Regions from separate parts of the Aliivibrio friggae genome, predicted to be linked through region 2. Evidence: predicted binding sites of a transcription regulator. Region 2 holds the regulator's gene; each other region holds the start of a gene.

What was found. Region 2 encodes MetJ, which represses methionine synthesis genes. Its sites were predicted from a motif close to TTAGACNTNTANANGTCTAA; they were not measured.
Region 1: metN (methionine ABC transporter ATP-binding protein MetN) is a predicted target of MetJ. The motif match lies at 1,530-1,549, and genes of this name have one in related genera.
Region 3: metE (5-methyltetrahydropteroyltriglutamate--homocysteine S-methyltransferase) is a predicted target of MetJ. The motif match lies at 2,949-2,968, and genes of this name have one in related genera.
Region 4: metK (methionine adenosyltransferase) is a predicted target of MetJ. The motif match lies at 2,847-2,866, and genes of this name have one in related genera.

The regions. Positions count from the first base shown of each region.
Region 1 is NZ_CM170648.1:742,993-748,413, forward strand. Features, by position in the region: gene AC2INI_RS03475 (methionine ABC transporter permease) at 1-364, opposite strand, end outside; gene metN (methionine ABC transporter ATP-binding protein MetN) at 354-1,388, opposite strand; gene gmhB (D-glycero-beta-D-manno-heptose 1,7-bisphosphate 7-phosphatase) at 1,631-2,182, shown strand; gene AC2INI_RS03490 (LysR family transcriptional regulator) at 2,251-3,135, opposite strand; gene AC2INI_RS03495 (RidA family protein) at 3,278-3,688, shown strand; gene AC2INI_RS03500 (aldehyde dehydrogenase family protein) at 3,778-5,241, shown strand; gene AC2INI_RS03505 (membrane dipeptidase) at 5,298-5,421, shown strand, end outside.
Region 2 is NZ_CM170648.1:2,586,739-2,592,159, forward strand. Features, by position in the region: gene AC2INI_RS11930 (bifunctional aspartate kinase/homoserine dehydrogenase II) at 1-602, opposite strand, end outside; gene AC2INI_RS11935 (O-succinylhomoserine (thiol)-lyase) at 602-1,768, opposite strand; gene metJ (met regulon transcriptional regulator MetJ) at 2,022-2,342, shown strand; gene AC2INI_RS11945 (alpha-amylase family glycosyl hydrolase) at 2,471-4,480, shown strand; gene AC2INI_RS11950 (carbohydrate porin) at 4,877-5,421, shown strand, end outside.
Region 3 is NZ_CM170648.1:2,005,054-2,010,474, reverse strand. Features, by position in the region: gene dcuC (anaerobic C4-dicarboxylate transporter DcuC) at 1-629, opposite strand, end outside; gene AC2INI_RS09335 (hypothetical protein) at 954-1,661, shown strand; gene AC2INI_RS09330 (DUF4250 domain-containing protein) at 1,729-1,923, shown strand; gene AC2INI_RS09325 (LysR substrate-binding domain-containing protein) at 1,971-2,882, opposite strand; gene metE (5-methyltetrahydropteroyltriglutamate--homocysteine S-methyltransferase) at 3,103-5,421, shown strand, end outside.
Region 4 is NZ_CM170648.1:458,889-464,309, forward strand. Features, by position in the region: gene rsmE (16S rRNA (uracil(1498)-N(3))-methyltransferase) at 1-102, opposite strand, end outside; gene endA (deoxyribonuclease I) at 185-889, opposite strand; gene AC2INI_RS02145 (SprT family zinc-dependent metalloprotease) at 989-1,495, opposite strand; gene metK (methionine adenosyltransferase) at 1,609-2,763, opposite strand; gene tkt (transketolase) at 3,150-5,144, shown strand; gene epd (erythrose-4-phosphate dehydrogenase) at 5,284-5,421, shown strand, end outside.

The DNA of each region.
Region 1 (5,421 bases), 1.1 Mb from region 2:
CAATTAATGCGCCTTCAATCAGACGAGCCACAAATGGGATAGCACCAATAGTCAGTGGAACGATTGCCGCTGTCGTACCAATAAAGCTACCAACAATCAATTTTGTTACTGGAATAATGGCAACCATTAGAACCAAGAAAGGCACTGAACGACCTACGTTTACAATAGCGCCAAGCACACTGTTAAATGCAGTGTTTTCCATTAAGCCGCCTTTTTTGGTGATATGTAAAACAACACCAAGAGGGATACCAATAGCAAAACCTACAATACCAGCAACCGCAACCATATAAAGCGTTTCGCCTGTTGCGTTTAATAACAGCTTGCTGTTTAAATCAAGCCATGCAGAAATCACATCAAATGACATAACCTAATACCTCTACTTTTACGTGATGATTGCGTAAGAATGCAATTGCTTGCTCTGTTGATTCTGGGTTACCGAAAAATTCCGCTAGCATAAGGCCGAATTTAACGCCGCCTGCATAATCAATATCTGCGTTTAATATACTGATATCAATATCAAATTCGCGAGATATTTGACTAATCACAGGAGCATCAACACTCGCACCAGTAAATTCCAAACGAATAAGAGGGTAACTGCCTTCTACATAGGTTTCTTGAAGACGAGATTTGAAATCATCAGGAATCGATAAATCTAATGTGGCACGGATAAACTCTTGTGCAAGCTTGGTCTTAGGGTGAGCAAAAATATCGCTTACAATGCCTTTTTCAACCAATTCACCACCACCGATAATCGCCACTTGATGACAGATGCTTTTTACAACTTCCATTTCATGCGTGATGATTAAAATCGTGATGTTTAATTTACGGTTTAGATCTTTAATCAGCTCTAAAATCGATTTTGTTGTCGCAGGATCAAGCGCACTGGTTGCCTCGTCGCAAAGCAATACTTTTGGATCCGTTGAAAGTGCACGAGCAATCGCTACACGTTGTTTTTGCCCACCACTTAAATTCGCAGGGTAGGTGTTGTGTTTGTCAGACAAACCAACAAGATCGAGCAGCTCATTTACTTTCTTTTGAATGTCTTGTTTTGATTTACCCGCTAACTCTAAAGGTAGAGCTACGTTTTCAAATACAGTTCGTGAAGCAAGAAGGTTAAAGTGTTGGAAGATCATCCCAATATTACGACGAGCTTTACTTAATTCGCTTGAAGACAGCTTAGTTAAATCAACACCATCAACAATAACTTCACCATTTGTTGGCTTCTCTAGCATGTTTACACAGCGTATCAGTGTACTTTTCCCTGCACCTGATGAGCCAATTACACCAAAAATGGTGCCTTGGGCAATATGTAGGTTAATATCTTTAAGGGCATTAATTTCCTTTGCACCTTGATAAAACACCTTATTAACGCGGTTTATTTCAATCATGATTCGCCTTGAACTGCATTTTTTGTAAAATAGAGAGCTAATGTAAATAGAAAGATGGCAAAGGTTAAAAAATCTGAGCAATCTCTCATTTTTTATATCCTACTGATGCTATTTCGGATATTGATTTAAGTCAATAGATATTTTTACGTCTAGACGGCTAAACGTATAAATAAGATGCTAAGAAATGAAAAGCGTGCGATAATTTTTTATTAACCGATTTGATTATAATAGAGGGTTTCACCTTGTCTAAACCAGCAGTATTTCTTGATAGAGACGGCGTGATTAACGTTGATCGTGGCTATGTTCATAAACGTGATGACTTTGAATACATTGATGGTGTATTTAATGCTGTTAAAAAATGCAAAGACATGGGTTACCTACTGGTATTGGTAACAAACCAATCAGGCATTGCTCGTGGCATGTTTACAGAAGAGCAATTTGAAACACTGACAGAGTGGATGGATTGGAATTTTGCTGAAAACGACATCGACTTTGATGGTATCTATTACTGCCCACACCACCCTGAAGCAACGGTAGAGCAATACAAAGAAGTGTGTGATTGCCGTAAACCAAACCCAGGCATGTTTATTTCTGCTCAAACTTTCTTAGATATCGACATGGAAAACTCTGTGATGATTGGTGATAAGAAAGAAGACATGATGGCAGCACAGGCGGCGGGTGTTGGTACTCGTATTCTTGTTCGCACAGGTAAGCCAGTAACTGAAGAAGGTGAAGCGTTAGCAACAACGGTTCTTGATAGCATTGCGGATGTGCCTAAGTTTTTGTTTGCTTAATTAAATAAAGCATACGACGGTAATTTTAGAAAGCCTACAGACTTTTTGTTTGTAGGCTTTTTTATTGGTTATTCTTTTTGATAATTTAAGTACTCAACGCACAGTTCATAGAATTGCTGAGCTTGTGGTGAGATGGTTCTGCCTGCTAACTGAAATATTCCAATTTGTCGTTCTAGTGGTGGATCAATCAAAGGGATCCAGACTAAACGGGTTTCATTGGTTGGGAAGGCTAATTTGGGTAAGGTCGTAATTCCAATACCGAGTTCTAATATTGAAAACAATGAGGTGATATTCTCTACAGAGTAGAGGGCTTGTTGGCTAAGTACGTGAGCAGGAGTGGAATTAAGTAAAGAGCAAGTCCCGTTCTTAATAAAAGGGTATGGGAGTAATGCCTGCCATTCAACACCGTCGAGGTTATTGGCAATCGGATGATCTTTTAAGCACACCACCCCAATAGGATCGGCGATAAGCGGAGTAAAGTGAATCGCTTCCTCTTCTAATTGCGAGTAATTCCCTAACGCTAAATCGACCTCGCCAGATAATAACCTTGCTTCAACAGCGGCGGCATTATCATCAATTAAACTGACTTCCACATTTGGGTACTTCTCACTAAACGCCCCCAGTACACTCGGGATTAATTTTGCAGCAACAGAAGGAACACTTGCGATACGGACCCGTCCTTGTTGGCCTGCCGCATCGGCACGTAAATCGTTGGTTAGCTGTTCATAAACCCCTAAGAACTGTTTTATTTTAGGAAAGCAGATCTCTCCAAAAGGCGTTAATTTCGATTTATTACCAGCTTCAAATAAAGGTTGTTCTAAAATACGTTCAAGTTCTTTAATTGAGGTTGATAACGCCGCTTGAGAACGATTTGCACGATTTGATGCAGCACGAAAGCCTCCTTCTTCTACGACTAAAGTAAAGTGTTTCAATTGTTGTAGCTTGATACTCATTTATCCTCCTTCCTTGTCAGCCCTTTATTTATCGAACTCTTACCAAAGTGATTAGTTTTTCTTATCGAATGTAAAAAATTTACCGTTAGATTTATCATCTGTCAATGTGCATTATTTAACTATATTGAAACATTGTTATTACATGGTAATTAAGAGAGTGACGACTAAAATGAAAAAGCATGCAGTAAAAACCGAGCTATTTGCATCAAAAGCACCTCTTGAGTGGGCAGTTGTAAATAATGGCACTTTATATACGGCTCAGATTCCGATTGATCAATCAGGAATGGTGGTCGAAGGAGGGATTGAAGCACAAACTCGTCAAACTCTAGATAACTTAGTTCACACATTAGAGTGTGCGGGAGAGTCGTTAGATTCCGTTCTGCAAGTATTGATTTATGTCACTGACAGAGAGTATCTCGCCACCGTAAATAAAGTGTATGCAGAATACTTTAACGCCCCTTATCCAAACCGTGCAGCAATGATTGTCGCAGGGTTAGCTCGTGAAGAAATGTTAGTTGAGTTGGTTGTTTATGCAGCTGTTCAATCAGAATAACGTTAAATTCACCCTCATTTAATATTAACGAATTAGATTATTTATTGTTTATTTTTGAAAGCAATAAATCTTAGAACAAGGAAGATAGCATGACAGTTCAAGCGCAAATTATCCAAGCGGAAAAATCATTATACATTGGTGGTGAGTGGCAATCTGGTATCAGTACGATAGCAAACATTAACCCATCAGATATCACGCAGAACTTAGGCCATTTTGCTCAAGCAAGTGAGCGCCAAGTTCAAGATGCGATTTCTGCAGCAAAAAAAGCACAACCAGAATGGGAGAAGACCCCACTAGAGCGTAAACAAGCAGTATTGCAGGCGATTGGTGATGAGTTAATTGCACGTTGTGATGAATTAGGGCGTTTGCTTTCAAGTGAAGAAGGCAAACCTTTTATGGAAGGGCGTGGTGAAATTTATCGTGCTGGTCAGTTTTTCCAATATTTTGCAGCCGAAGTATTACGTCAAATTGGTGATAGCGCAGATTCTGTCAGACCGGGTGTTTCTGTTGAAGTGACGCGTGAAGCCGTTGGGGTGATTGCGGTGATTTCTCCTTGGAATTTCCCGACAGCAACCGCAGCTTGGAAAATTGCCCCTGCATTGGCATTTGGCAACAGTGTGATCTGGAAGCCTGCGAATTTAACACCTGCAAGTGCGGTTGCCCTAACTGAAATTATTCATCGTCAAGGCCTACCTGAAGGTACTTTTAATCTGGTATTAGGTAATGGCTCTCAGGTGGGTAATGCGCTTATTAATTCAAAAGAGATCAATGGCGTGAGCTTTACGGGATCAGTTGATACGGGACGTAAAGTAGCAACGGCTACCGCGCCAAACTTTGTACGTTGCCAATTAGAAATGGGCAGTAAAAATGCGCTGGTTATTGCTGATGATGCGGATATTCAAACCGCGGTGGAAGCGACAATTGCTGGTTCTTTTTCTGGCGCAGGTCAGAAGTGTACCGCGTCGTCTCGTTTGGTTGTTATGGATGGCATTCACGATGCTTACGTAGACGCGCTAATCAAGCGTATGAGTGAATTAAAAGTCGGGCACGCACTGGAAGATGGCGTATTTATGGGGCCTGTGGTTGACGGTAATCAGTTGGATGCGAATTTTGGATGGATTGAAAATGCACGTCAAAGCGGCGCTGAATTAGCATTTGGTGGTGAGCGTTTAAATCTTGCTCATGATGGGTACTACATGTCGCCAACTCTGTTTATTAATACGGACAATAAATGGGAAGTAAACCAAGAAGAAGTATTTGCACCCATGGCAAGTGTGATCCGCGTGTCTGATTTAGAGGAAGCAATTGCAACGACCAATGACACTCGTTTTGGCTTAACAGGCGGCATCATTACGCAAAGTTTACGTACCAGTGCTTTATTCAAGCAACAAGCGCAAACGGGCTGTGTAATGGTCAATTTACCAACAGCGGGTACGGACTACCATGTGCCATTTGGTGGTCGTAAAGAATCAAGTTTTGGTCCACGAGAGCAAGGTCAATACGCAAAAGAATTTTATACGGTAGTGAAAACGGCTTATCAACGTCCTTATTAAAATGGATGGAAAATCTACTCAACTAGATGAAACTGAAATGAAATAAGGAGCGTGTTATGTATCAACAACGGATTGTTATCGATGGTTTGCAATACTGCAATTGGGATAGAGAGTATTTTCAGACTCTAAAAGCCAGTGGCATTACAGCGGTTCACGCCACCATGGTGTACCACGAAAACG
Region 2 (5,421 bases):
CGACCAAGTAGAACGGTTTCTCCTTTTTGATCGCGAGCCATAAAGCCGGTGATCACGATTCGTCCATGAGGATGCTGAGCCATTTGCTCTTTAAATAGTGGCCACGACAGTGAACGATCTACTTCAGGTTGAGCAGCTCGCTCCGCACGTAAAAAAGTTCGAGAATCGAGTGGCGCTGCCTGTAAATCTATTTGATTTAAATACGCAGAAAGCAGTCGAGATGACCATACCTCACCATGCCCAAGAACATCAGCCTGTTGAACTTCAGTTAATGGCGCGTGCAATTGACCAATAGCAATCAGTTCTTTATGCAGTAGTTCAAGTAATGGCTCCGCATTTTCAGCGCTAAGTAATTCTGAAATCAGCTCTTGTTGGTACTTTCGTAAAGACTCCAAGACTTCATGTGCTAATCGGCCATCTTTTAATAAACCATCAAACCATTCTAAAATTCGGTTTGTGGTGTTGCCCGCAGCAGACACGACAACCAGATCATGCTCGCTTGAGTATTCTTTTAAAATAGTCGCGACACGGCGATAGCATTCTGGATCGGCAAGGCTGCTACCACCAAACTTATGTAATTGACGTGGTACTAATCCTGTCATTACTTCACCTCTGCAGCGATAACGAAGGCTTGTTTCAGATCCGCGATAAGATCACGGCTGTCTTCTAATCCAACCGAAATACGTAGCAGTGTTGGAACTAAACCCGCTTCGGCTTGTGCTTCATCTGACATTGCTCGGTGAGTCATAGTACCTGGATGCGCAATCAAACTTTCTACACCACCAAGAGATTCTGCTAAAGAGAAATATTTTAGCTCTTTCACAAACACTTTCAGCTGTTCTAGTGATCCATTTAGCTCAAAACTTAACATCGCACCAAAGCCTGCTTGCTGACGCTTTGCAATCTCATGTCCTGGATGTTCAGGTAAACTTGGGTGATAAATTGTTCCTACTAAAGCTTCTTCTTGAAGGCACTTAAGCACCTCCATTGCATTCTCTTCATGTACTCGCATACGAGCACTAAGGGTACGAATTCCACGTAAGGTTAAGTAGCTATCAAAAGCCGTTCCCGTCGCACCAATACAGTTTCCCCACCACGCAAGATCATCTGCGTGTTCTTGTGTTTTAGCGATTAATACACCGCCAACTACATCTGAATGACCGTTAATGTATTTGGTTGTCGAATGAAGGACAAAGTCAGCACCTAAAGTTAGAGGTTGCTGTAATACAGGAGAAAGGAAGGTATTGTCGACAGCGACTAAAGCGCCGACTTTTGCAGCTTTTTGACAAATCTCAGCAATATCAACCACTCGAACTAATGGATTAGAAGGGGTCTCTAATAGAATAAGCTTTGGCTTTTTAGCAATCGCAGCATCAAGTGCGTCGGTATCAGATTGGTCGACAAATAGAGTTTTGAAGTCACCTTTATTAGCACGAGTATTAAATAAACGATACGTACCGCCATAACAGTCATGAGGCGCAACAATAAGATCATCTGGGCCAAGCAGAGCTGAAACCATTAGATTAAGTGCTGAAGTTCCGCAGTTTGTAACAACCGCACCAGCACCACACTCTAAATCAGATAAAGTGGTTTCTAATTGAGTTCGGGTTGGGTTACCTGAGCGAGCATAATCGTATTTTGGTACATCACCAAATTCAGGGAAGCTGTAGTTAGTTGATAAGTAGATAGGAGGTACAACCGCATTGTGTTGTGAGTCAGTCTCAATACCGGTACGAACAGCAATAGTTGCAGGTTTTCTCTCGCTCATAATTTCCCTTCCAAACTGCTAGGCAGTGGTCTGATACCAATCACCTTAATGAGATATAAAGCGGTAATTTTCTACTCATCTATCTCAGATGACTGATATAATCTAATCCATAAGTTATATTCTTCTACTTTACCATCACAAAATGAGACGTCAATACTTCTAGACGTCTATATATCTTTGCTTATAGCCGTAAATATCGCTAGAATTAGCCTATCGTATTTTAAACAACAATAATCCAGAACGAAGGTGAACAATGGCTGATTGGAATGGTGACTATTTAAGTCCTTATGCCGAACACGGTAAGAAAAGCGAACAAGTAAAAAAAATTACTGTTTCTATTCCAACAAAGGTACTACAAATCCTTACTGATGAACGTACGCGTCGCCAAGTAAGTAACCTACGTCACGCAACGAACAGCGAATTATTATGTGAAGCATTCCTTCATGCTTACACTGGCCAACCTTTACCAACAGATGAAGACTTACGTAAAGATCGCCCAGATGATATTCCAGCAGAAGCAAAGGCCTTAATGACTGCAATGGGTATTGAGTTCGAAGCATTTGATGAAGAGTAAATAACTTTCATCTCCACCTCCTACCTCCTCCTTATTTTTTATAAATCAGGAGGATTACATTTCTACTTGCTTAATAAATAATCACAGTACCCTACTATAATTATAAAGGACTTACTGTGAAAAATAACATGGCAAAAACAGCGATAGCACTCGCTATTACCTCTCTATTGAGCGCCTGTACCTCAACCTCAGAAACAGCACAAATAACCTCAACTTATCAATGTAATCCTCAAATGATGGAAGAAAGTAATCATTTACGCATCTATCAAATCATGGTGGAAAGCTTTGTTGATGGTGATAACAGCATTGGTCATGGCACAGGTTACGGCCCGAGTCATCATAATGGTGATCTACAAGGGATCATTGATTCATTAGATTATATTCAATCATTAGGCATGAACGCCATTTGGATGACACCTATTTTTGAATCCGCACCAATTGAGGGCCAAGAGCATTGGGCTGATAAACTAGATGCTACTGGCTATTTCGCGACTGATTTCTTCAAAATTGATCCTCGCTTTGGCACATTAGAAAAAGCAAAAGAATTAGTAGAAGAAGCACATAAACGCGGAATGTATGTCTTATTTGATGGTGTATTTGGTCACCATAAAGAAGGCCTAATTAAGCCATCACCATCAGGCTTACTACCGAGTGGGAGTAATAATCCTGTTGATTACCCTGAGAGCGAAGATTTTTACTCTGAAGTAGCTGCATATTGGATCACTGAATTAAATATTGATGGTTGGCGACTAGATCAAGCTTACCAAGTACCTACTGAATCTTGGATAAACATTAGAAAAGCCGTTGATACCGCATCACAAAATACGACGTATATTAATAATAAAGGCGAACAAGTTAACCCGCTCGGTTACATGGTGGCTGAGATCTGGAATAACGAAAACTACATTACAGAAACCGGATACGGAGAGGAGAACAATCCAGCTCTTTGTTCGGCATTTGATTTTCCCTTACGCTTTCGTATTACCGAGACCTTCGCCGTCAATGAGAGTGGAATAGGAAATAAAGGAGGTGATTGGCTTAACGAGGGAATGCAAATGCATGAACTCTACCCTTCACACGCAACTCCAAATCTAATGCTAGGTAACCATGATGTGGTTCGCTTTGGTGATTTATTACAACGTGGTGATATTGCAGAACCAAGTGACAATAATTATTGGTTACGTCACAAAGCAGCCCTTTCATTTCAAGCAGCTTATAGCGGTCCTATCACTCTTTATTACGGAGATGAAATTGGCGATCAAGTTGATGGTTTCTCTAACAAAGAAAATAAAGATACCTGTGCTATTAAAGGATTATGTGATGATCATATCGCTCGCTCATCCGCCAAAATTGATGGCCTTACCGCAACACTAACACCTGACCAACTTAAGCTAAAAACCTACGTCTCAAAGCTAATGACTTTACGTATTGAAAACCCTGCATTATCGGAAGGCGTCAGAACCAATATTATCGCTAATAAGGCGGTATATGTAGATCATAAGCAAGCAGAAAATAATACGATTCTATTCATGGTTAGCACTCAAGAGCAAAGCCAAACGCTTTATCTTGAAGCTGAACAGATAGGATCAAAAGGTAATTTAGTCGATTTATTAACAAGCCAAATATTTAGCCCTAACGAAGGTGTATATACAATTCCTCTATCTAACTTTGAAAGCCGATTTTTAAAGATAGAAAAACCAAACTCTATCGGTCCTAAAGCAACAGTAAAAGAAATTGCTCTGTATGGTAGTGGTTTTATGGCCCAATGTGATAATCCGACAATACCCACCACTAACGCTCCAATCAAAGACACTCTATATCTTGTAGGTGATTTCTCAGATTCTCGCTGGGGTCATAAAGAACCTAGAGCCTATCAATACAAAGGGAACGACACCTATCAAGTTGTGATAAACGAAAAACGAGGCTCTTATAAAATGCAATACGCAACAAGAGATTGGGGAGCTCAATATACTGCTGAGGGATTATCTCCAAAATTAGGCCAATTGAATGCATTAATTAACGGTGGCTACGGCCAAGATACTGCGATCTATCTTCCTGAAGATGGTAACTATGTATGGAGTTTAAAGTTTACCCCTCAAGGAGAACCAAAATCGATGATGATTTCGAAGTGTAAATAAATGAATATAAACTGAACTACTTCTAGCTAATGAGGTCTATCATTAGCTAGATCACATTTCTGATTATTTCCTATTTTCTTTATTCCCTCCATTTTTACATTAATTCCTATTTTGAAATATCTTCGCACGTGAGCATTATCTCATTTATGCTCTGAATACATCCTACCAAGTGTGATTATTATCAACAGAAGACCTATAGCTAATTTTTCTCATCCCTAACTCTACGCCCTCTCTTTTATAAAAAGAGGAGGAGTTAAATATCGTGATTTATTTTTAATCTGTCTCTCGTTCAATAACGACGACGATGTTTACTTTTCTTCCCTACACTGCCTTAGTTGAGTAAACATTTTCAAATCAAAATATCCTTTAAAAAGGAAATAGGATTTTAAGATGAAAATGAATAAATACACATTACTTGCTGCCGCTGTTTCTACAGCATTACTTTCTGGTGCTGCATTTGCTGAAACAGAAGTTGCTTTAGATGTAATTTCTGGTGATGAAGCCGCACCTAAAGTTGAAAAAGTAAATGGAACGGATGTATTAACAGATGGTTGGGAAGTACACGGTTACGGCTCTTTTAATTATCGACTACAAGATGGTGAAACGGTTAATTCTGAATTTGGTAAAACCAATTATCATTCTGCTGGTACTTCAGGAAAAAGCACTAACCAAGTTGAATTCGTATTAAAAAAACATACAGAACATCAAAACGGTGTTTGGTCTGATTTTGTTTTAAGAACTGAGTATGGTAATGGTAATTCTTTCGCTTACAGTTCAGAAGGTTCACAAAAAAAGAATGACCAAGCACAACTTGAAGTAAAAGAAGCATTTGTTGAAATTGGTGGCTTATCTTATTTAGGTGACGACACATCAATTTGGAGTGGTCATCGTTATTTAAATCGTTCAGCGGGCCTTTTATCAGGTGAATTTTGGAACCAAAC
Region 3 (5,421 bases), 580 kb from region 2:
GCTGCCATAACGATGATTGCACAGATAGAAACAGGTAATACCGTCTCAACCGCGAACGTATGTAGAGGAAGGCCTGATTTTTCTGCAGCAACGATAACGTCACCAGAAGTTGGTGAAAGAATGATGGCTGCTGGAGAGGCACAAACGGCAACTGCTGCAGGACGAGAGATACCCATCGCTGTCATCATTGGGAAAAGTGTCGCCATCAATAGCACACCAAGACCTGTTGCAGAACTTACTGCAAGAGACATTAAACACGCTACGATATAAGCCGCAACAAGTAAAACGTAAGGTGATTTAATAAATGCTAATGGTTTAGAGAACTGCTTTACAACAACATTGTTTGCACCAATGTGAGTCATGTAAGAAGCAAAACCACAAAGTAGCATGATTTGCATACCTAGGCCGCCCCCACGATATTGCAGCATGTATTTCACGTATTCTAGTGCATCTGTTAATAAGTTACCTGTAGCGGTAACTTTTGCAGGTAAAACGGTGTGCCCTAATAAGCCTGCAATAATAAGTAATGCTAAACCAGCGGTCAGTAGTACACCTGCCGCCTTATATCCTTTTACGATAAAGTAACCCACCAATACGGTGATCACCAAACCAATCATTAACTCCAACATGGAATTTTCCCCTTAAGATTTCAAAAATACAAAAATTGTGTAACTTATATACATATTCTTACACATTTCGTAATAGAAACTTACCTAATTTTCACCTGTAGCACATCTGCTACTTAACCTCATCATGATCTAAAACAAATAAAAAATAGTTCTGTTAATAAGATGATGCGCAACTGTTGTTCTTGTTGCTGTAAAAGGCTAATGAGTTGAAACTTACTACCTGTCTTTTTGAGAACCTAATAGAAATTGATTGTTTTTCAACCGTTACTAGACGAAGTGAAATTAGGGTTTATACTAGCGTCATTCTAATTAGGTGGCGTAGTTATGTTTTTTCAAACCTTACAATATATTCTTATTCCTGCACTCTTAGGTGCACAAATACTATTAACGATCATTCTACACAAAGGGGATATTTGCCCTGGTCAACGTGGCCGTATTCATAAATGGCTACCTGTCTTGATCCTTGGCTGGTGTGTCATTGCTGGTATCGGTATAACTTATGCTTCTATTTTTGCAATTAATTTTGTCCCTGCGATTGCCATTGCTGGTTTTTATCTGAGTGTAAAAACAGGCAAAACGCGTGATAAAGGGCCATTAATTGTGATGGCATTAGCGAATGGTTTTGCTGCGGCAAGCTTTGTTAATTTAGCCTTGGGTTCAGGTTCATTTACCCAGTTATTTTTTGCAATGACAGGTCCATTCTTATTTGGAGCATTGTTAACTCATTTACTATTAACCTTGGCACGAACTCGTTTACAAACATTCCATAAGCTATTACCAATCAGTGGTGTAGTGAGTGGAATTGTCATGGCCATTATTTTATTGTGCCAAACATTAAGTATTCATGAAATATTCTTGGATAAGATGGCCGTTAAATTGGGTATTGCATTAGGCTTGATGCTATTAAGTATTGGTTTGTGGAGTTTTCACTTATTTAAACAACAGGCTGTGAAGTGGCAAGTATTGCTTGTTTCAAGCGTTATTATGGCTATTTCTGGTTATTATCAATTTCAGTTGTTTTTTGTGATGTAGGCCACGCATTACTTTTCAAAACTGATCTAATCTAAGTATGTCTCTTAAGCAACATGGAGGGTGAAGATTGGATTTAAGTAATGCTCACGGACTAGAAAGTGGAATTCTACTCGGCATCATTAATGAAAAATTGCGATTGGAATGTCACAGTCTAGAAGAATTGTCCAGCGTGTATGAGCTTGATACACAAGGAGTTCAAGACAAGCTCAGTGGCTTGGGTTATCAATATGACCCATTAACGAATCAATTTAAAAATAGCTAAGTTTTAAATTAACGCAATAGAAATAAAGCAATAGAAGATACCTCGATTTAAGTCATTTTAATTCCATCTAAATGACTCTGGCTCTGCTGTTTCGCAGTAGAGAAAAATGCTTGTACATATCTTTTATCATGTTCGCTGTCCCTAACGGCAGCGAACAATCTTCTCCATAATCCTTTCCCTAATGGTTTACTCTCAATTAATCCTTGTCTTGAAAATTCACTGATTGCCCAATTAGGTAATGCTGCAACTCCTAAACCTGCCGACACCATTTGTATCAACATTAATGTATTTTCTGCTTGTTTCCATTTGGCTGGTTCAACATGATTTGGCGATAGGAAATGTTTTACGATATCTAAGCGCTGTTTTTGGACTGGATAAGTTAGCATGGTTTGATCGAGCAAATCCTCAGGTTCAATACATTCTTTATTCGCGAGAGGATGGTTTGTTGCCATGACAAGGCGCATTTCAAAATCAAACAATGGCTCGTAATGTATCTCTCCACGAGGTTGAATGTCAGATGTGATCACTAAATCTAGATCGCCATTCACTAATGCAGGTAAAGGCTCAAAACCAAAGCCTGATGAAAAATCCAATTCAACTTCAGGCCAACCAACTTGATATTCTTTAATTGCAGGCATTAACCATTGGAAGCAAGAGTGACACTCTATGGCCATATGCAGCCGACCATGCAAATCTTCTTTTAGGCTGGCAATATCATATTCAGCTCTGGCCATTTTCGGCAAAACTTCATCTGCCAGTTTTAATAAGATCTCACCTTCTGAGGTGAATTTTACCGGGCGTGTTTTACGTAAAAAAACATGATTACCAAGGCGAGCTTCAAAATCTTTCAGTTGGTGGGAAAGGGCTGATTGGGTTAAATGGAGGGCATTAGCCGTTGCGGTTAATGAGCCAGTATCCCGCAATGTAGTTAATGTTTTTAGATGTTTTAATTCAATCATTATAAATCCTCAAGTTCCGTTTGAGTTTGTTTAATTCTCTTCACAGTAAAATGAAAATGCAGAAAAGTAAACATCTAGACGGCTAAAACCAAATAAAGAAATTTATAATATAGAAGCGTTGTTGAAATAAATTCATAATCAAAGTGAAGTATTCGACGTTGTAGATAGTGATAAAAAACGTCATTGTTTAGCCATCCAAACGGCTAAGGGAATTAAGTCAATGACAACAGAATTAAACAATACAGTAGGAAAAACAGTCACTCATATTTTAGGCTACCCACGAGTAGGTGCTCAACGAGAGTTGAAATTTGCACAAGAAAAATATTGGCGTGGTGAGATAGAGAAAAAAGAATTATTAGCAGTTGGCAGTGAATTACGTCAACGTCATTGGAAAGATCAAACCACATCTGGACTTGATTTCGTTACTGCGGGTGATTTTGCTTGGTACGATCATGTATTAACGACGAGTCTTCTATTAGGTCATGTACCAGCTCGTCACAATAACGGTTTTCCAGATTTAGATACCTTATTTAAAGTGGGGCGTGGTCAATCCCAAAACAGCTGTGGTTGTGGTGAAGCGGCCTCAGATATGACTAAGTGGTTTAATACTAATTATCACTATATTGTTCCTGAATTTTCTAAAGACGATAAATTTAACGTTAGTTGGTCACAGCTATTTGATGAAATTGCAGAAGCACAAAAACAAGGGCATACCGTTAAACCAGTACTTCTTGGTCCATTAAGCTATTTGTGGTTAGGCAAAGAAGTGAATGATGAAGAAGTAGAGCAAGGGTTTGATCGTTTAGCGCTTCTTCCTCGCTTACTCACTGCTTACCAGGCAATTTTTTCGAAGTTATCTGCGCTTGGTGTTGAATGGGTACAAATTGATGAGCCAATTCTAGCGCTTGAACTACCAAAGGCATGGGCAAATTCATTTAAATTGGCTTATCAAGTAATCCAAAGTGATGTGAAGTTACTATTAACAACGTATTTTGATGGCGTCGAACACCATTTAGATAAGATCACTGAATTAGCGGTAAATGGCTTACATATTGATATCTCTGCAGACCCTAAACAATTAGACACGATTGTAGCTGCATTACCAAAAGAGTGGGTATTGTCTGTTGGTGCGATTAATGGTCGTAATGTATGGCGAGCAGATTTAGAACGTTTGCATGAAAGATTGCAACCAGTGAAAGCTAAATTGGGTGATAAGTTGTGGATTGCGAGCTCATGTTCATTGTTGCATAGCCCTGTAGATTTAGATCAAGAAACGGAATTATCACAAGAAACGGCACAGTGGTTTGCGTTTGCAAAACAAAAGTTAAAAGAAGTGACTTTGTTAGGTGGTGCACTAGATGGTAACCAAAACGCAATCTTAGCCTGCCATCAATACAGTCAGCCACTGCGTGAGCGTGAGACGGCAGAGCACATTAATAAGCCTGCAGTACAGCAACGTTTAGCGGCAATTACCCCTGCGTTAGCAGAGCGAGCAGATGTGTATTCAGTTCGATCACAACACCAAGCTGAAAAATTAGGTTTACCATTATTGCCAACAACAACAATTGGTTCATTCCCACAAACCTCTGATATTCGTCAACAGCGCAGCGCGTATCGTGCAGGTAAATTAAACGAACAAGATTATGTTGCGGCAATGAAAGGTCATATTGCTGATGCAGTTGAGCGTCAAGAGCGTTTAGATTTGGATGTATTAGTGCATGGTGAAGCAGAACGAAATGACATGGTTGAATATTTTGCGGAGAATCTAAATGGTTTTCAAGCAACACGATTTGGTTGGGTCCAAAGCTATGGCTCTCGTTGTGTTAAACCGGCTATCGTGGTGGCAGATATTGAGCGTGAAGCTCCAATTACAGTCAATTGGACTCAGTACGCACAGTCTCTAACAACCAAGCAAATGAAAGGCATGCTAACAGGTCCTGTAACGATTCTTGGTTGGACGTTCCCACGTGAAGACATTACTCGTAAAGAGATCGCACAGCAATTAGCTCTGGTATTACGTGATGAGGTTTCTGACCTTCAGCAAGCGGGCATTAATATTATTCAAATTGATGAGCCAGCAATTCGTGAAGGGTTACCGATTAAAAAGAGTGATCAAAAAGCGTATTTAGATTGGGCGGTAGAAGCGTTTAAGATCTCAGCAGCAAGTGCGAAATCAGAAACTCAAATTCATACTCACATGTGTTACAGCGAGTTCAATGAGATTATCGAATCAGTGGCAGCGTTAGATGCAGATGTGATCACGATAGAAACGTCTCGTTCAAACATGGAATTATTGAAAGCGTTTGAAGACTTTAATTATCCAAATGAGATTGGACCGGGTGTTTATGATATTCACTCACCAAATATTCCAAACGAAGAGTGGATTGTTGATTTAATTGAAACTGCAGCAGCAAAAGTGCCTGTTGAGCGTTTATGGGTGAATCCAGATTGTGGTTTGAAAACGCGTAACTGGAAAGAAACAGAGGCAGCGCTTGAAAACATGGTAAAAGCGGCGAAAACACTGCGTAAGAAATGGCAA
Region 4 (5,421 bases), 820 kb from region 2:
CATTCGCATTACACGACCAACGTGGTTGGCTGCATCATCACTTAAATTAATTTTCCCTTGTGATGGAAGGGCATCTGGATGATGAATTCTTGGTATTCTCATGGTCTACTTTTCTTTAACTATCTTATATTTAAGGATGGAGGCTAAACGGTACTTTTTCAACCTCTATTTAGAGTCTGTTGAGTTATTTAGTACACGCTTTGAAGACGAATTGATTGTGATTACCTTGGATCTTGGCAATACGCTTATCTCGTTCACATTCCCAAGCTGAAACTGGATATTGTTTATCCCATGCTTCCATTAGTTGGCGCTGTGCTTTAGATAAGTTAAAGCGATACTCTTTATTCATATACATATAGGTACGGGCAATCGCACCTCGTGATTGTGCAGGTGGCTCAGCAACGCGTCCTTTAAAATCGACTTTAAAGCTACATTGACCATAATTAGCCCCTTTACTGCCATTCCATTGTGAAAACCTAAAATTAGAACGGTCACCATTAACTTCACCAACAGCGGGAACTAAGTTATGTAAATCGGCTTCCATCATTTTGAACTGTTTATCTTTTCGGGTGCAATTTTTACGTCCACCATCTTGCCAACATTGGCGTTGATGACCAAATTGCCAAGCAGGGACTACGTGTTCCCATTCTATACGGCTAGCGCGTTTTTCTTGTTTACGCACTTCATAGCCACAGCTTTCTAAGTCAGGAATGCCTTTCTTTTTATCTTTCCATGTAATGTCACAACCACAATAGAAAGAGGTAGGGTGATCAAGATAGATTTTTACGGCTAATTTTTTAGCTTTAGAAAATGAAGAAGGGGGAGCGGAAAGTGCACTGAAACTAAAAGTTATAGCGATAATGCTGATAACTAAGCGAATTAATGTCATGGTAAACCTACTGATTATTATATTAATACAGTAAGGGTAGCTTATTGTTAATTCGCATTATAGATAAATTAATTACTAGAGTGAGAAAGTGGGTGTTTTCTATTTTTCTGTTGTTTGTAAACGACGTCTAGAAAGCTTTAATGGTGACTGACACGCTTTACAAAGGTATTGGGTTTCTTTACGTTGAACTCGATTATGGCGGCGAACAGTAAGTTCGTGTGTTGTGCATTTACAACGATAAGGAAAGGTTTTTCCCTTTACCGAATCAACGCTAAAGCTGTGTGTGGTTCTTGCCGGTAAATTGAAAACTTGATTCATTACACCTTGCCACTCTTTTCCGTGTGGTCTCACTCGACCATACAGTTTAAATGTAATCAAATGGGCGATTTCATGGGGGATCACTTCATTAATAAAAGTCTGTTGATTCTCTTCTAATAATACGGGATTAATTCTGATTTCCCATCCTTGAAGGCGAGCTGTACCTGCAATTTTCCCACGCTGAGTAAAATTAATCTCTGGTAGAGAAAAAGGGCGATTAAAAAAGGCTGATGCTTGTTGAATACATTGTTGAGCTTTAGCAATGGAGGCTTGTTGAAGTGGGGTCATTGAATCTCTTTATTTTGAATGCCGATATCGAATCATAAATATAAAAAGTATATGGGGGTAAAAAACAAAAAAGGAAGCCGAAGCTTCCTTTTAGTGTCAGTTTAAGTAATAAATTACTTAATACCAGCGAAATCACGAAGGATTTCAGCTTTGTCTGTCGCTTCCCAAGGAAACTCTTCACGACCGAAGTGACCGTATGCTGCCGTCTTCTTGTAGATTGGCTGAAGAAGGTTAAGCATTTCTTGTAAACCGTATGGACGTAGATCGAAGTGCTGACGAACCGCTTCAATGATGATGTCGTGAGATACTTTTTCAGTACCAAACGTTTCAACCATGATTGATGTTGGATCAGCAACACCGATAGCGTATGAAAGTTGGATTTCACAACGATCAGCCATGCCAGCAGCAACAATGTTTTTCGCTACGTAACGTGCAGCATATGCTGCTGAACGGTCAACTTTTGATGGATCTTTACCAGAGAATGCACCGCCACCGTGACGAGCTGCGCCGCCGTAAGTATCAACAATGATTTTACGACCAGTCAGGCCACAGTCACCCATTGGGCCACCGATAACAAAACGACCTGTTGGGTTAATAAAGAATTTAGTCTCTTTATTTAACCATTCTGCAGGAAGTACTGGCTTGATGATTTCTTCCATTACCGCTTCACGAAGATCAGGCGTTGTTACTGAATCACAGTGTTGTGTTGAAAGAACAACAGCATCGATACCAACGATTTTACCTTGGTCGTATTGGAAAGTTACTTGAGATTTAGCATCTGGACGTAAAAAGTCTAGTTTACCACTCTTACGTACTTCTGCTTGTTTTTGCATAAGTAGGTGAGAGTAAGTAATTGGAGCTGGCATTAAAATTGGTGTTTCGTTTGTTGCGTAACCAAACATGATACCTTGGTCACCAGCGCCTTGATCTCTTGGGTCTGCTTTATCAACACCTTGGTTGATGTCAGGAGATTGCTTACCAATCGTATTTAATACGGCACAAGAGTTCGCATCAAAACCCATGTCTGAATGAACATAGCCAATATCACGAACGGTTTCACGAGTGATTTCTTCGATATCAACCCATGCTGAAGTAGTTACTTCACCACCGACCATAACCATGCCAGTTTTTACGTACGTTTCACAAGCAACACGTGCTTTTGGATCTTGTTCTAAGATCGCATCAAGTACTGCATCTGAAATTTGGTCTGCAATTTTATCTGGATGACCTTCTGATACTGACTCAGAGGTAAATAGGTGCTTAGCCATGATGAGCTCCACTTCTATAGGTAATAAATTTTAAGAAAATACCCACAGACTATGTAAGTCTATACGTTTAACAGTGTAGGTGTTTTTCCATCTAGACGGCTATAATAGAGAATAATTGATTAATTACAACTCATTTCCGTTAAGAAAATTAATATAAGACATAACCAATCGTTTGCGTTAAGGGCTAATAATTTCCTATAAAAAGACAGTTTTCTTTCAAAATCGTGAAAAAAAGCCTCTTATTTATTAAGTAATCGTTTGCAGTGCAGATAAGCCTTTGCGACAATATGGCGCTGCAAATTTAAGTTAATCCATATTTATGGATAACTAATCAAGAGTTAACTAGCTCAATAAACATATAGTCCTTCGAATTTTCAGGAGCAGGCATGTCTTCACGTAAACATCTAGCAAATGCAATCCGCGCTTTAAGCATGGATGGTGTTCAACAAGCAAATTCTGGCCATCCAGGCGCACCAATGGGTATGGCAGACATCGCTGAAGTATTATGGCGTAGCCACCTAAATCATAACCCACAAAATCCAGAGTGGGCTGATCGTGACCGTTTCATTCTTTCGAATGGCCACGGTTCAATGCTGATTTATTCTCTGCTTCACCTTTCAGGTTACGACCTGTCTATCGAAGACTTAAAGAACTTCCGTCAACTGCATTCTAAAACTCCAGGTCACCCTGAGTACGGTTATGCACCGGGCATCGAAACTACTACAGGTCCATTAGGCCAAGGCATCACTAACGGTGTTGGTATGGCGATGGCTGAAAAAGCATTAGCGGCACAATTTAACCGTGAAGGTCATGACATCGTTGACCACAACACATACGTGTTCATGGGCGATGGCTGTTTAATGGAAGGTATCTCTCACGAAGCATGTTCTCTAGCGGGTACATTAGGTCTTGGTAAGCTGGTTGCTTTCTGGGATGACAACGGTATCTCTATTGATGGTGAAGTTGAAGGTTGGTTCTCTGACGACACACCTAAGCGTTTTGAAGCATACGGCTGGCACGTAATTCCGGCTGTAGATGGTCACGATGCTGACGCAATCAATGCTGCAATCATCGCAGCAAAAGCAGATCCTCGTCCGACTTTGATTTGTACTAAAACTATTATTGGTTTTGGTTCTCCAAACAAAGAAGGTACGCACGATTGCCACGGTGCTCCACTAGGTGCTGATGAAATCGCAGCAACTAAAGCGAAGCTTGGCTGGGAATACGCTGCATTTGAAATTCCTGCTGATGTTTATGGCGAGTGGGATGCAAAAGAAGCAGGCACAGCAAAAGAATCTGCTTGGAATGCAAAATTTGATGCATACGCAGCTGCTCACCCAGAATTGGCTGCTGAATATAAGCGTCGTGTAAACGGTGGCTTGCCAGCTGAGTGGGAAGAGAAAGCAAATGCAATCATTGCTGATCTTCAAGCGAATCCTGCAAACATCGCATCACGTAAAGCTTCTCAAAATGCATTAGAAGCGTTTGGATCTATGTTACCTGAGTTCATGGGCGGCTCTGCTGACCTTGCACCATCTAACTTGACCATGTGGTCTGGTTCTAAATCTCTAACGGCTGGAGATTTCTCTGGTAACTACATTCACTACGGTGTTCGTGAGTTTGCTATGACAGCTATCATGAATGGTATTGCTCTGCACGGTGGTTTCGTACCATACGGCGCGACTTTCCTAATGTTTATGGAATACGCACGTAACGCAATGCGCATGGCTGCTTTGATGAAAACTCAAAACATCCAAGTGTACACGCATGATTCTATCGGTCTTGGCGAAGATGGTCCGACTCACCAACCTGTTGAGCAGATCGCTTCTTTACGTCTAACACCAAACATGAGCACATGGCGTCCATGTGACCAAGTTGAATCTGCTGTTTCTTGGAAACTAGCGATTGAACGTCGTGATGGCCCATCAGCACTAATCTTCTCTCGTCAAAATCTTGCACAACAAGATCGTAACGCTGAGCAAGTAGCTAACATCGCGAAGGGTGGTTACATCCTGAAAGATTGTGAAGGCCAACCTGAGCTTATCCTTATTGCAACAGGTTCTGAAGTAGAACTAGCGGTTGAAGCTGCGGCTCAACTGACTGCGGAAGGTAAATCAGTACGTGTTGTTTCTATGCCATCTACTGATGCATTTGATAAGCAAGACGAAGCGTACCGTGAAGCGGTTTTACCGTCATCAGTAACTAAGCGTATCGCTGTTGAAGCCGGTATTGCTGATTTCTGGTACAAGTACGTTGGTTTCGGTGGCAAGATCATCGGCATGACAACGTTTGGTGAATCAGCACCTGCTGACGAGCTATTCAAAATGTTTGGTTTCACTACTGAAAATGTAGTAAACACAGCAAAAGAGCTTTTAGCTTAATCAAAAGTCATTCGCTTAATAAAAGTGAATAACTGAATAAAAAGCGAAGTTATCGAGAGGTGGCTTCGCTTTTTTGATCCTTTAAGAAAAAAGCGAAAAGAGTACAATAGGTAGCAAATAAATCTGAGTGAATGGAATTATGTTAAGAGTGGCGATAAATGGATTTGGCCGAATTGGTCGCAGTGTTCTTCGTGCTTTATATGAAAGCGGAAAACGTGATCAAATAGAAATTGTTGCGGTGAATGAATTGTCACAACCAGAAGGGATGGCACATCTT